DNA from 2 places in the Xanthomonas hortorum pv. pelargonii genome. Region 2 is predicted to be linked to the other one. Evidence: predicted binding sites of a transcription regulator. Region 2 holds the regulator's gene; the other holds the start of a gene.
What was found. Region 2 encodes HrcA, which represses chaperone genes, less so after heat shock. Its sites were predicted from a motif close to TTNGCACTCNNNNNNNNNGAGTGCNAA; they were not measured.

Region 1 (4,905 bases), 1.5 Mb from region 2:
TTGGCGACATTGGCCGACAGCTATGGCAGTTCTTTTACCCTGCACGGGCTGGATCTGCTGCATTCTGCGATGGTGCTGGTCGGCACCCTGGTCCTGGGTTGGCTGGGCGCCTGGCTGGTGACCGGCCATTTCCTTCGCCAGACCCGTCCCACCGAGACCTGAGGCCTGCCATGCATCCACCAGATCTCAAACACCTGATCAGCGACGCGCCGCGCGTGATGGTGGTCGATGGCTCGAAGCTGGTGCGCAAGCTGATTGCCGACGTGCTGACCCGCGACCTGCCGAATGTGCAGGTGATCGGCTGCTCCAGTATTGCCGAAGCGCGTCAGGCGCTGGAAGCCGGCACGGTGGATCTGGTCACCACCTCGCTGTCGCTGCCCGACGGCGATGGCCTGACCCTGGCGCGCAGCGTGCGCGAAGCGGCCGGCCAGGCCTACGTGCCGGTGATCGTGGTCTCCGGCGATGCGCAGCAGCACCTGGTGGAGCGCCGCTTCACCGAATACGTCACCGATTATTTCGACAAGGCGCTGGGCCATGAAGCCCTGGCGACCTTCATCCGCGGCTACGTGCAGCCCGAGCCGATCGTCGGCGCGACCGTGCTGTACATCGAAGACAGCCGCGTGGTGGCCGAGGCGACCAAGCGCATGCTCGAGCGCCAGAGTCTGAAGGTCATCCATGTGCTCACCGCCGAAGACGCCTTCGCGCTGCTCACCGCCGAATCGCTGGGCCGCACCGAGCGCCGCATCGACGTGGTACTGACCGATGTGACCCTGAAAGGCGAGCTCAACGGCCGCGACGTGGTCGAGCGCATCCGCATCGATTTCGCCTACGGCAAGCGCCGCCTGCCGGTGCTGGTGATGACCGGCGACACCAACCCGCGCAACCAGTCCGAGCTGCTGCGCGCCGGCGCCAACGATCTGGTGCAAAAACCCATTGAAGAGCGTCTGCTGGTGACCAAGGTGTTGTTCCAGCTGCGCCTGGCACGGCTTGAGGATCAGGCTGTCACGCTATGACTGAAATGTTAGATGTGGCCGAAGTAGAGGCACGTATCCAGCTGGAACCGTCGTGGAAGGCGCGCGTGGGCGATTGGTTGCTGCGCCCGGAGATGCGGGAGCTGTCCGCCTTCCTGCGTCAGCGCAAGGCGGCCGGTGCGCGGGTGTTTCCTCCGGGCCCGCAGATCTTTGCCGCTTTCGACGCTACCCCGTTCGAGCAGGTCAAGGTGGTGATCCTGGGCCAGGATCCGTATCACGGCGAAGGCCAGGCGCATGGGCTGTGCTTTTCGGTGCTGCCCGGCGTGCCGGTGCCGCCGTCGCTGCTCAACATCTACAAAGAGATTCAGGACGACCTGGGCATCGCGCGGCCGGACCACGGCTATCTGATGCCGTGGGCGCGCCAGGGCGTGCTGCTGCTCAATGCGGTGCTGACGGTGGAGCAGGGCCGCGCCGGCGCGCACCAGAACAAGGGCTGGGAAGGCTTTACCGATCACGTTGTGGAAACGCTCAACCGCGAGCGCGAAGGCCTGGTGTTCCTACTGTGGGGCAGTTATGCGCAGTCCAAGGGCAAGGTCATCGACCAGGCGCGCCATCGCGTGTTCAAGGCCCCGCATCCCTCGCCATTGTCGGCACACCGCGGCTTTCTGGGCTGCCAGCATTTCTCCAAGACCAACGACCATCTGCAGCGGCGCGGGCTCGGCCCGATCGACTGGTCGCTCCCACCGCGTAACGCGCTTAACACCACGCCCGCCCGCGGCTGAACGGGTCGGGCGGCACCGCATTTCGCATTGGTTTTGTCACGGTCTTCGCAGCGTGGCGGTGATAACTTACCCATCGATTCGTGAAGTTGGCCGCTGGAACGCCGGTATGGTCAAAAGCCCGAACGTCCTATAAATGGAACGCTGGGAACTCTTACTGTACCCGGCAGTCCAATAGTTCGACTGCTAAGATGGTGCCTATGAACCAGACTACCTCGACTGCCCTTGTGGCAAACAATCTCCCGATTCCCAGTGCGCTCGGTTCGCTGGACGCCTACATCGGTGCCGTGCACCAGATCCCGGTGCTGTCGGTCGATGAGGAACAGAATCTTGCCCGTCGTTTCCGCGACGAGCTGGATCTGGACGCCGCGCGCGAACTGGTCCATTCCCACCTGCGCTTCGTGGTGCATGTCGCCCGCGGCTACAACGGCTACGGCCTGCCGCTGGGCGACCTGATCCAGGAAGGCAACATCGGCCTGATGAAGGCGGTCAAGCGCTTCGACCCGGAAATGGGTGTGCGCCTGGTCAGCTTCGCGGTGCACTGGATCCGTGCCGAAATGCACGAGTTCATCCTGAAGAACTGGCGCATCGTCAAGGTCGCCACGACCAAGGCGCAGCGCAAGCTGTTCTTCAACCTGCGCAAGTCCAAGACCCGTCTGGGCTGGCTCAATGCCTCCGAAGTGACTGCGGTCGCCAAGGACCTGAACGTCTCCGAGCGCGAAGTGATGGAGATGGAGTCGCGTCTGTCCGGTCGCGATATCGGCTTCGATGCCTCGTCCGATGAGGACGACGATCATGGCCCGCCGTCGCCGGTGAGCTACCTGGTCGCCAACGAGGAAGACCCGTCGCAGGCCTACGAGCGTCACGACAGCGAAGACAACCAACTGCAGCTGTTGCGCGAAGGGCTGTCCGGTCTGGATACGCGTTCGCGCGACATCGTCAAGCGCCGTTGGCTGGACTCCGATTCCAAGGTGACCTTGCAGGAGCTGGCCGACGAGTACGGCGTGTCGGCCGAGCGGATTCGCCAGATCGAGGCGAACGCGCTGAAGAAGATGAAGGCACTGTTCGTCGCCTGATCGGTTAGATCACGCGCGTCAGGTTGCAAAAACGGCCTGGTTTTCCGGGCCGTTTGCGTTGCAGGTGTGCAGTTTTCATGTCCATCAAGAAGCTGACGAACCGTCCGGATGATGCGCCCGGCATTGTCGCTTTAGCCGACGACAGCTATTCCGGCAGACGCGCTACCGGTAGATGCCAGCCATAGCGGATGGCCATGAAGCGCAGCCCGAAACACACGCCCGCACCCGTGGCCAGCGACCAGGCTTGCGGCACGTCGAGCACATGCCCAATGGCGACCAGTCCGCCGCCTGCGAGTGCGGCGACGGCATACAGCTCGGCTTGCAGGACTACCGGCGTGCGCGCTACCAGCAGATCGCGCGCGATGCCGCCGCCGATGCCGCTGAGCATGCCCAGCAAGGTCGCGCTGAGCGGGCTGAGCTGATAGTCCAGCGCCTTGCTGGTGCCATAGACCGCAAACAAGGCCAGCCCGGCTGCGTCGAACAGCTGCACCGGGTTGCGCAGCCGTTCCACCGCGGCATGCCAGCGGAAACCGGCCATCCCGGCCAGGCAGGCGATGAGCAGATACTGCGGATGCACCAACGCAGCCGGCGGGGTGGCGCCAATCAGTACATCGCGCACGATGCCGCCGGAGACCGCGGCCGCGCACGACAGCACCAACACGCCGAACAGATCCAGACGGTTGCGCACCGCCACGGTCGCGCCGCTGAGAGCGAACACGAAGGTGCCGAGCAGATCCAGCAGGAACAGGAGAGTGGTCACAGCGCCGCAGTGGGAACGGGCGGCACAGCATCGCGCACCGCCCGTCGCACTGTCATCCGTCTTTGCTGTTGGGCAGCGGGTCGTCGGTTGCGCCGCCGAAGATGATGCGTGCGGCGCGCTGGTAGCTCCAGTACGCCATTGCCCAGTTCACCAGCACCACGAAGCGGTTGCGGAAGCCGATCAGGAAGTACACGTGCGCGGCCAGCCAGAACCACCAGGCGACAATGCCGGAGAGCTTGAGCTTGCCCACATGCACGATGGCGGCCATGCGGCCGATGGTGGCCAGATTGCCGTAGTCCTGATAGCGGAAGGCCGGCGTGGCCTGGCCGCGATGGCGCGCGCGGATCGCCTTGGCGATGTGCTTGCCCATCTGCTTTGCCGCCGGCGCCACGCCCGGCACCGGGCGGCCGTCCTGCTGTACCGAGGCCAGATCGCCGCCGACGAAGATTTCCGGATGGCCGGGCACGCTCAGGTCCGGCTGCACCAGTACGCGACCGGCGCGATCCAGCGGCACGCCCAGCGTACGCGCCAGCGGCGAGGCGGCCACGCCGGCCGCCCAGACGACGGTACGCGCGGGCACGAAGGTGTCGCCGAGTTGATAGCCCAGCGCGTCGATATGCGTCACCGGCGTACCGGTGTGCACTTCCACGCCCAGGCGTTCCAGCTGCTTGCGCGCCTTGTCGGTGAGATCTTCCGGGAATGAGGGCAGCACGCGCGGGCCGGCTTCGACCAGACGCACGCGCGCCTGTTGCGGATCGATGTGGCGGAACTCGTCCTTGAGCGTGTGGCGGGCGATTTCGGCCAGCGTGCCAGCCAGTTCCACGCCGGTCGGACCGCCGCCGACCACTGCAAAGCTGAGCCAGGCGGCGCGTGCGGCGGGGTCGGATTCGGCTTCGGCGCGCTCGAAGGCCAGCAGCAATTTGCGCCGCAGCACCAGCGCGTCGTAGAGCGTTTTCAGGCCGGGCGCATGCTCGGCCCAGTGATCGTTGCCGAAGTAGGCATGGGTGGCGCCGGTGGCCAGCAGCAGCATGTCGTAGCCGAGCGTGTTGCCATCGGCGAGCACCACTTCGCGACGGGTTGGAGCAATTTCGGCCACATCGCCAAGCAGCACTTCGACATTGCGCTGCTCGCGCAGGATGTGGCGCAGCGGCGCGGCGATATCCGGTGCCGACAGGCCGGCGGTGGCAACCTGATACAGCAGCGGCTGGAACAGGTGATGATTCTGGCGGTCGATCAGGGTGATGCGGATGCCGGGATCGTCGAGCGCGCGAGTTGCCCATAAGCCGGCAAAACCGCCACCGACCACGACCAGATGCAGT
Region 2 (4,905 bases):
ACTTGATGTTGAGGTGCTTCGGGCCCGAGGCATCGGCGGTGACGTACGGCAGGTTCACTTCGGTCTGCTGGCTGGTCGACAGCTCGATCTTGGCGCGCTCTGCGGCGTCCTTCAGGCGCTGCAGCGCCAACGGATCCTTACGCAGATCGATGCCCTGATCCTTGTTGAATTCGTCGACCAGATACTCGATGACGCGGTTGTCGAAGTCTTCGCCGCCCAGGAAGGTGTCGCCATTGGTGGCCAGCACTTCGAACTGCTTCTCGCCATCGACTTCGGCGATTTCGATGATCGACACGTCGAAGGTGCCGCCGCCCAGGTCGTACACGGCGATCTTGCGGTCGCCGCCGTTTTTGTCCAGGCCATAGGCCAGGGCTGCAGCGGTCGGCTCGTTGATGATGCGCTTGACGTCCAGACCGGCGATGCGGCCGGCGTCCTTGGTGGCCTGACGCTGGCTGTCGTTGAAGTAGGCCGGCACCGTGATCACGGCCTCGGTGACCTTCTCGCCCAGGAAGTCCTCGGCGGTCTTCTTCATCTTTTCCAGCACGCGCGCAGAGATTTCCTGCGGCGCCATACGCTTGGCATCGCTGGTCTGCACCCAGGCATCGCCATTGTCGTGGGCGAGGATGCCGTACGGCACGTGCGAGATGTCCTTCTGCACTTCGGCGTCTGTGAACTTGCGGCCGATCAGGCGCTTCACCGCGTAGAAGGTGTTCTTCGGGTTGGTGACCGCCTGGCGCTTGGCCGAGGCACCGACCAGCACTTCGCCGTCCTTGGTGTAGGCGACGATCGAAGGCGTGGTGCGATCGCCCTCGGAATTTTCGATGACGCGGGCCTTGCCGCCGTCCATGATCGACACGCACGAGTTCGTGGTGCCGAGGTCAATACCAATGATCTTGCCCATGGATACGCTCCTGATGATTCTGTAGCTGTTTCCGGCGACGCCGGGTCTGGCTGAGATGTGGGGGTGGTGCGCAGGTGTTCAAGCCACCTGTACGAATCTGCGTTCCGCGTCCGCGCCGGCCAGTTCAGCCGGCAGCAGCCTTCAGTCGTGATTGGCCACGACCACCAGGGCCGGGCGCAGCAGGCGATCGTTGAGCAGATAGCCTTTCTGGAACACCTGCACCACGTGGCCCGGTGCGATGCCCTCGGCCTCGCCCTGGCTGATCGCCTGGTGCTGGTCCGGGTTGAACGGCTGGCCGACCGGATCGAGCAGGGTCAGGCCATTGTCGGCGGCCACCTTGAGCAGTTGCTTGTAGGTCATGTCCAGACCGTCGCGCAGCGGGCTGGGCTGGCTGCCGGCGGCGGTCAGGCCCGCATCCAGGCTGTCGAACACCGGCAGCAGCTCGCCCAGCAGCTTCTCGTTGGCGAACTTGCGCGCATTGTCGACATCGCGGGCGATGCGCTTGCGCTGGTTTTCCAGATCGGCGCGCTCGCGCAGGGCGTCGGCCTTGACCAGCGCGATCTCGCTGCGCAGCGATTCGATCTCAGCCTTGAGCGGATCGGTCTCGGGTGGGTTCTGGGACAGGTCTTCGGAGTCGAATTCGGAGTGGTCTTGGTTCATGTGCACAGTTCCCGGGCCGGCGGAACGCCCGCCCCAACGTCACCCCGTATGTGGGCGCCCGCGCGAGTTTCAAGCAAAACGATCGCCCCGATCGACTCCGGTTATCGCGTCGCGGGCGGTTCCATGGCCGCGCCCAGCACCTGGGCTGCGGTCTGCACCAGCGGAATCAGGCGGTCGTAGGCCATGCGTTTGGGCCCGATCACCCCCAGCACGCCCAGCACCTGGCCATTGGCGGCATACGGTGCGGTGACCAGCGAGACGTCTTCCAGCGACACCATGCCGGTCTCCTCGCCGATGAAGATGCGCACGCCAGGCGCCTGGATGGTGCGTTCGAGCAGTTGCAGGATCTCGCGCTTGCTGGCGAAAGCCTCGAACAGCTCGCGCAGGCGATCCAGGTCGGACAGGTCCTGCACGCCCATCAGCCGGGTCTGCCCGGCCATCACCATGTCATCGGCCTCGGCCGGCACCAGCGCCTCGCTGGCCAGGTCCACGCTGTGCGCCAGCAGCTGCTCCATCTCGTTCTTGGCCACGCGCAGCTCGCGCAGCAGCGAGGCGCGGATATCCGATAGCGCGCGCCCGGCAAACTGCGCATTGAGGTAATTGGCCACCCGCTCCAGCTCGGCCGGCTCGTAGGCGCGGCGCGGCTCGATCACCCGGTTCTGCACCTCGTTGTCGGCAAACACCAGAATCGCCAGCACCCGCCGCGCATCCAGCGGCACGAAATCGATATGCCGGAAGGCGAACTGCTCGCGCCGCGGCGCGCTGACCACGCCGACGAAGTGGCTCATCGCCGACAGCATCTGCGAGGCGCTGCCCAGCAACGATTGAGTCCCGTTGCCGCTGGCAAGCTCGGCGCGCAGGCGGCGCACTTCTTCCTCGCCCGGCGGCTGCATCTGCACCAGGCTATCGACGAACACGCGGTAGCCGTGTGCGGTAGGAATACGCCCGGCCGAGGTGTGCGGAGAGCTGAGCAGCCCCACATCTTCCAGGTCGGCCAGAATATTGCGGATGGTGGCCGGGCTGACATCCAGCCCCGCATGCTGGGCCAGCGTCTTGGAGCCCACCGGCTCGCCGTCGCGGATGTAGCGGGCAATCAGCGTCCGTAGCAACTGGCGTGCGCGGGGGTCGAGCGTTGGGGACTGTGACGCGCGCATGGGATCATCCGGTGAGACTGGGCATAGATAATCTCTGGCCCCGTGATTGGCAAGGGTCTCATTCCCTCGCCGCCCCTCCCACCCTAAGCTTGCCCAAAGCGTTCACACTCGATCCCATGCTCAGACACCTCTCCATCAAGGATTTCGCCGTCGTCCGCGCCACCGAACTGGAATTCGGGCCGGGCATGACCGTGGTCTCTGGCGAAACCGGCGCCGGCAAGTCGCTGATGGTGGATGCGCTGGGCTTTCTGTCCGGCCTGCGCGCCGATAGCGGCGTGGTGCGCCACGGTGCCGACCGCGCCGAGCTGTCGGCCGAATTCCAGCTGCCCAGCGAACATCCCGGCCTGACCTGGCTGGCCGACAACGAGTTGGACGACGACGCGCAATGCCAACTGCGCCGCATCATCCGCGCCGATGGCGGCTCGCGCGCCTGGATCAACGGCCGCCCGGTCACCTCTTCGCAACTGTCCGAGCTGGCGTCACGGCTGGTGGAAATCCACGGCCAGCACGAGCACCAGGCCTTGATGGCCCGCCACAGCCAGCTCACCCTGCTCGACGCCTACGCGCGCAACAGCGCGCAGCGCGAACAGGTGCGCCAGGCCAGCCGGCAGTGGCAGGCGCTGCTGGACGAGCGCGATGCGCTCTCGGCGCAGGGCGATGTTTCCGACCGCATCGGCTTTCTCGAACACCAGTTGGGCGAACTCGAACGCGAAGACCTGGACCCGGCCGCAATTGCCGCGCTGGACGTCAATCATCGTCGTCAGGCGCACGCCACCGCGCTGATCGGCGCCTGTGAAAGCGTCGTCCAGCAGCTCAACGGCGACGATGGCGCATCGGCGCTGGGCCTGCTGCAGGGCAGCCGCCACGACCTGGCCCGCGTCGCCGAACACGAGCCGCGCCTTGCGGAGGTGGACGCACTGCTGGACAGTGCAGCAATCCAGATCGACGAAGCGCTGGCCCTGCTCGACCGCGTACGCGACGACCTGGACGCCGACCCGGCCCAGTTCGAAGCGATGGAACGCCGGCTCGGCCGCCTGCACGATCTGGCGCGCAAGCACCGCGTGACCCCGGACGAACTGGCCGCGCAGCGCGACCGCATGAGCCAGGAAGTGGAAAGCCTACGCGGCGCAGACGAACGCCTGCAGCAGCTGGACAAGCACATCGCCACCGCAACCGACGTCTGGCGCAACGCCGCCGCCGCCCTCAGCGCCAGCCGTACCACCGCGGCAGACTCCTTGTCGGCCGCCACCACCACGCTGATCGGCGAGCTGGGCATGGGCGGCGGGCAGTTCCTGATCCAATTGCAGCCGCAGGACACCCTGCGCCCTGACCCGAACGGCGCCGAGCGGGTCGAATTCCTGGTCGCCGCCAACGCCGGACAACCGCCGCGCGCGTTGCGCAAGGTCGCCTCCGGCGGCGAGCTGTCGCGGATTTCGCTGGCGATCGAAGTGGCTGCACTGGGGCTGGACAGCGTGCCGACCATGGTCTTCGACGAAGTGGATTCCGGCATCGGCGGCGCGGTGGCCGACATCGTCGGGCAGAAGCTGCGCGCCCTGGGCGAAGAGCGCCAGGTGCTGTGCGTCACCCACTTGCCGCAGGTCGCCGCCAAGGGCCACGCGCATTACCGGGTCAGCAAGGCGCCGGTGGACGGCATGACCCAGAGCGCGGTCGAACTGCTCGGCCCGCAGGCCCGTCAGGAAGAACTGGCGCGCATGCTGGGCGGCGTGGAAGTCAGCAAAGAGGCTCGCGCGGCCGCACGCAAGCTGCTGCAGAGCGCGTAATCGGCTCGATTGCCGGGCGACACGCTCGGCGTTGTCGAGGCGGCTACCGTCTGCAAATGCACAAGGCGGCCGAAGCCGCCTTGTCGTTGCCGCCGTGCTGCGCGCCGGGTTTAGCGCACGCGCTTCTTACGCACGTACAGCACCAGCGAATGCTCTTCCAGCTCGTAACCGTGCTGGGCGGCGATCTGGCGCTGCAACGCCTCGATCTCTTCGCTTTCGAATTCGATCACGTGGCCGGTGTCCACATCGACCATATGGTCGTGGTGGCCACCGCGATCCAGCTCATAGACAGCCTGGCCGCCTTCGAAATTGTGCTTCAGCACCAGGCCGGCAGCCTCGAACTGGGTCAGCACCCGATACACCGTGGCCAGACCGATTTCGTCGCCGTGGTCGAGTAGCTGGCGATAGA

Region 1: a site for HrcA is predicted at 1,914-1,940, ahead of rpoH (RNA polymerase sigma factor RpoH). Genes of this name have one in related genera too.

What each region holds. Positions count from the first base shown of each region.
Region 1 is NZ_CP098604.1:1,791,519-1,796,423, reverse strand. Features, by position in the region: gene ftsX (permease-like cell division protein FtsX) at 1-162, shown strand, start outside; gene NDY25_RS08045 (response regulator) at 171-1,013, shown strand; gene ung (uracil-DNA glycosylase) at 1,028-1,753, shown strand; gene rpoH (RNA polymerase sigma factor RpoH) at 1,951-2,826, shown strand; gene NDY25_RS08030 (trimeric intracellular cation channel family protein) at 2,972-3,586, opposite strand; gene NDY25_RS08025 (NAD(P)/FAD-dependent oxidoreductase) at 3,639-4,905, opposite strand, start outside.
Region 2 is NZ_CP098604.1:280,571-285,475, forward strand. Features, by position in the region: gene dnaK (molecular chaperone DnaK) at 1-901, opposite strand, end outside; gene grpE (nucleotide exchange factor GrpE) at 1,043-1,561, opposite strand; gene hrcA (heat-inducible transcriptional repressor HrcA) at 1,663-2,715, opposite strand; gene recN (DNA repair protein RecN) at 2,832-4,496, shown strand; gene fur (ferric iron uptake transcriptional regulator) at 4,607-4,905, opposite strand, start outside.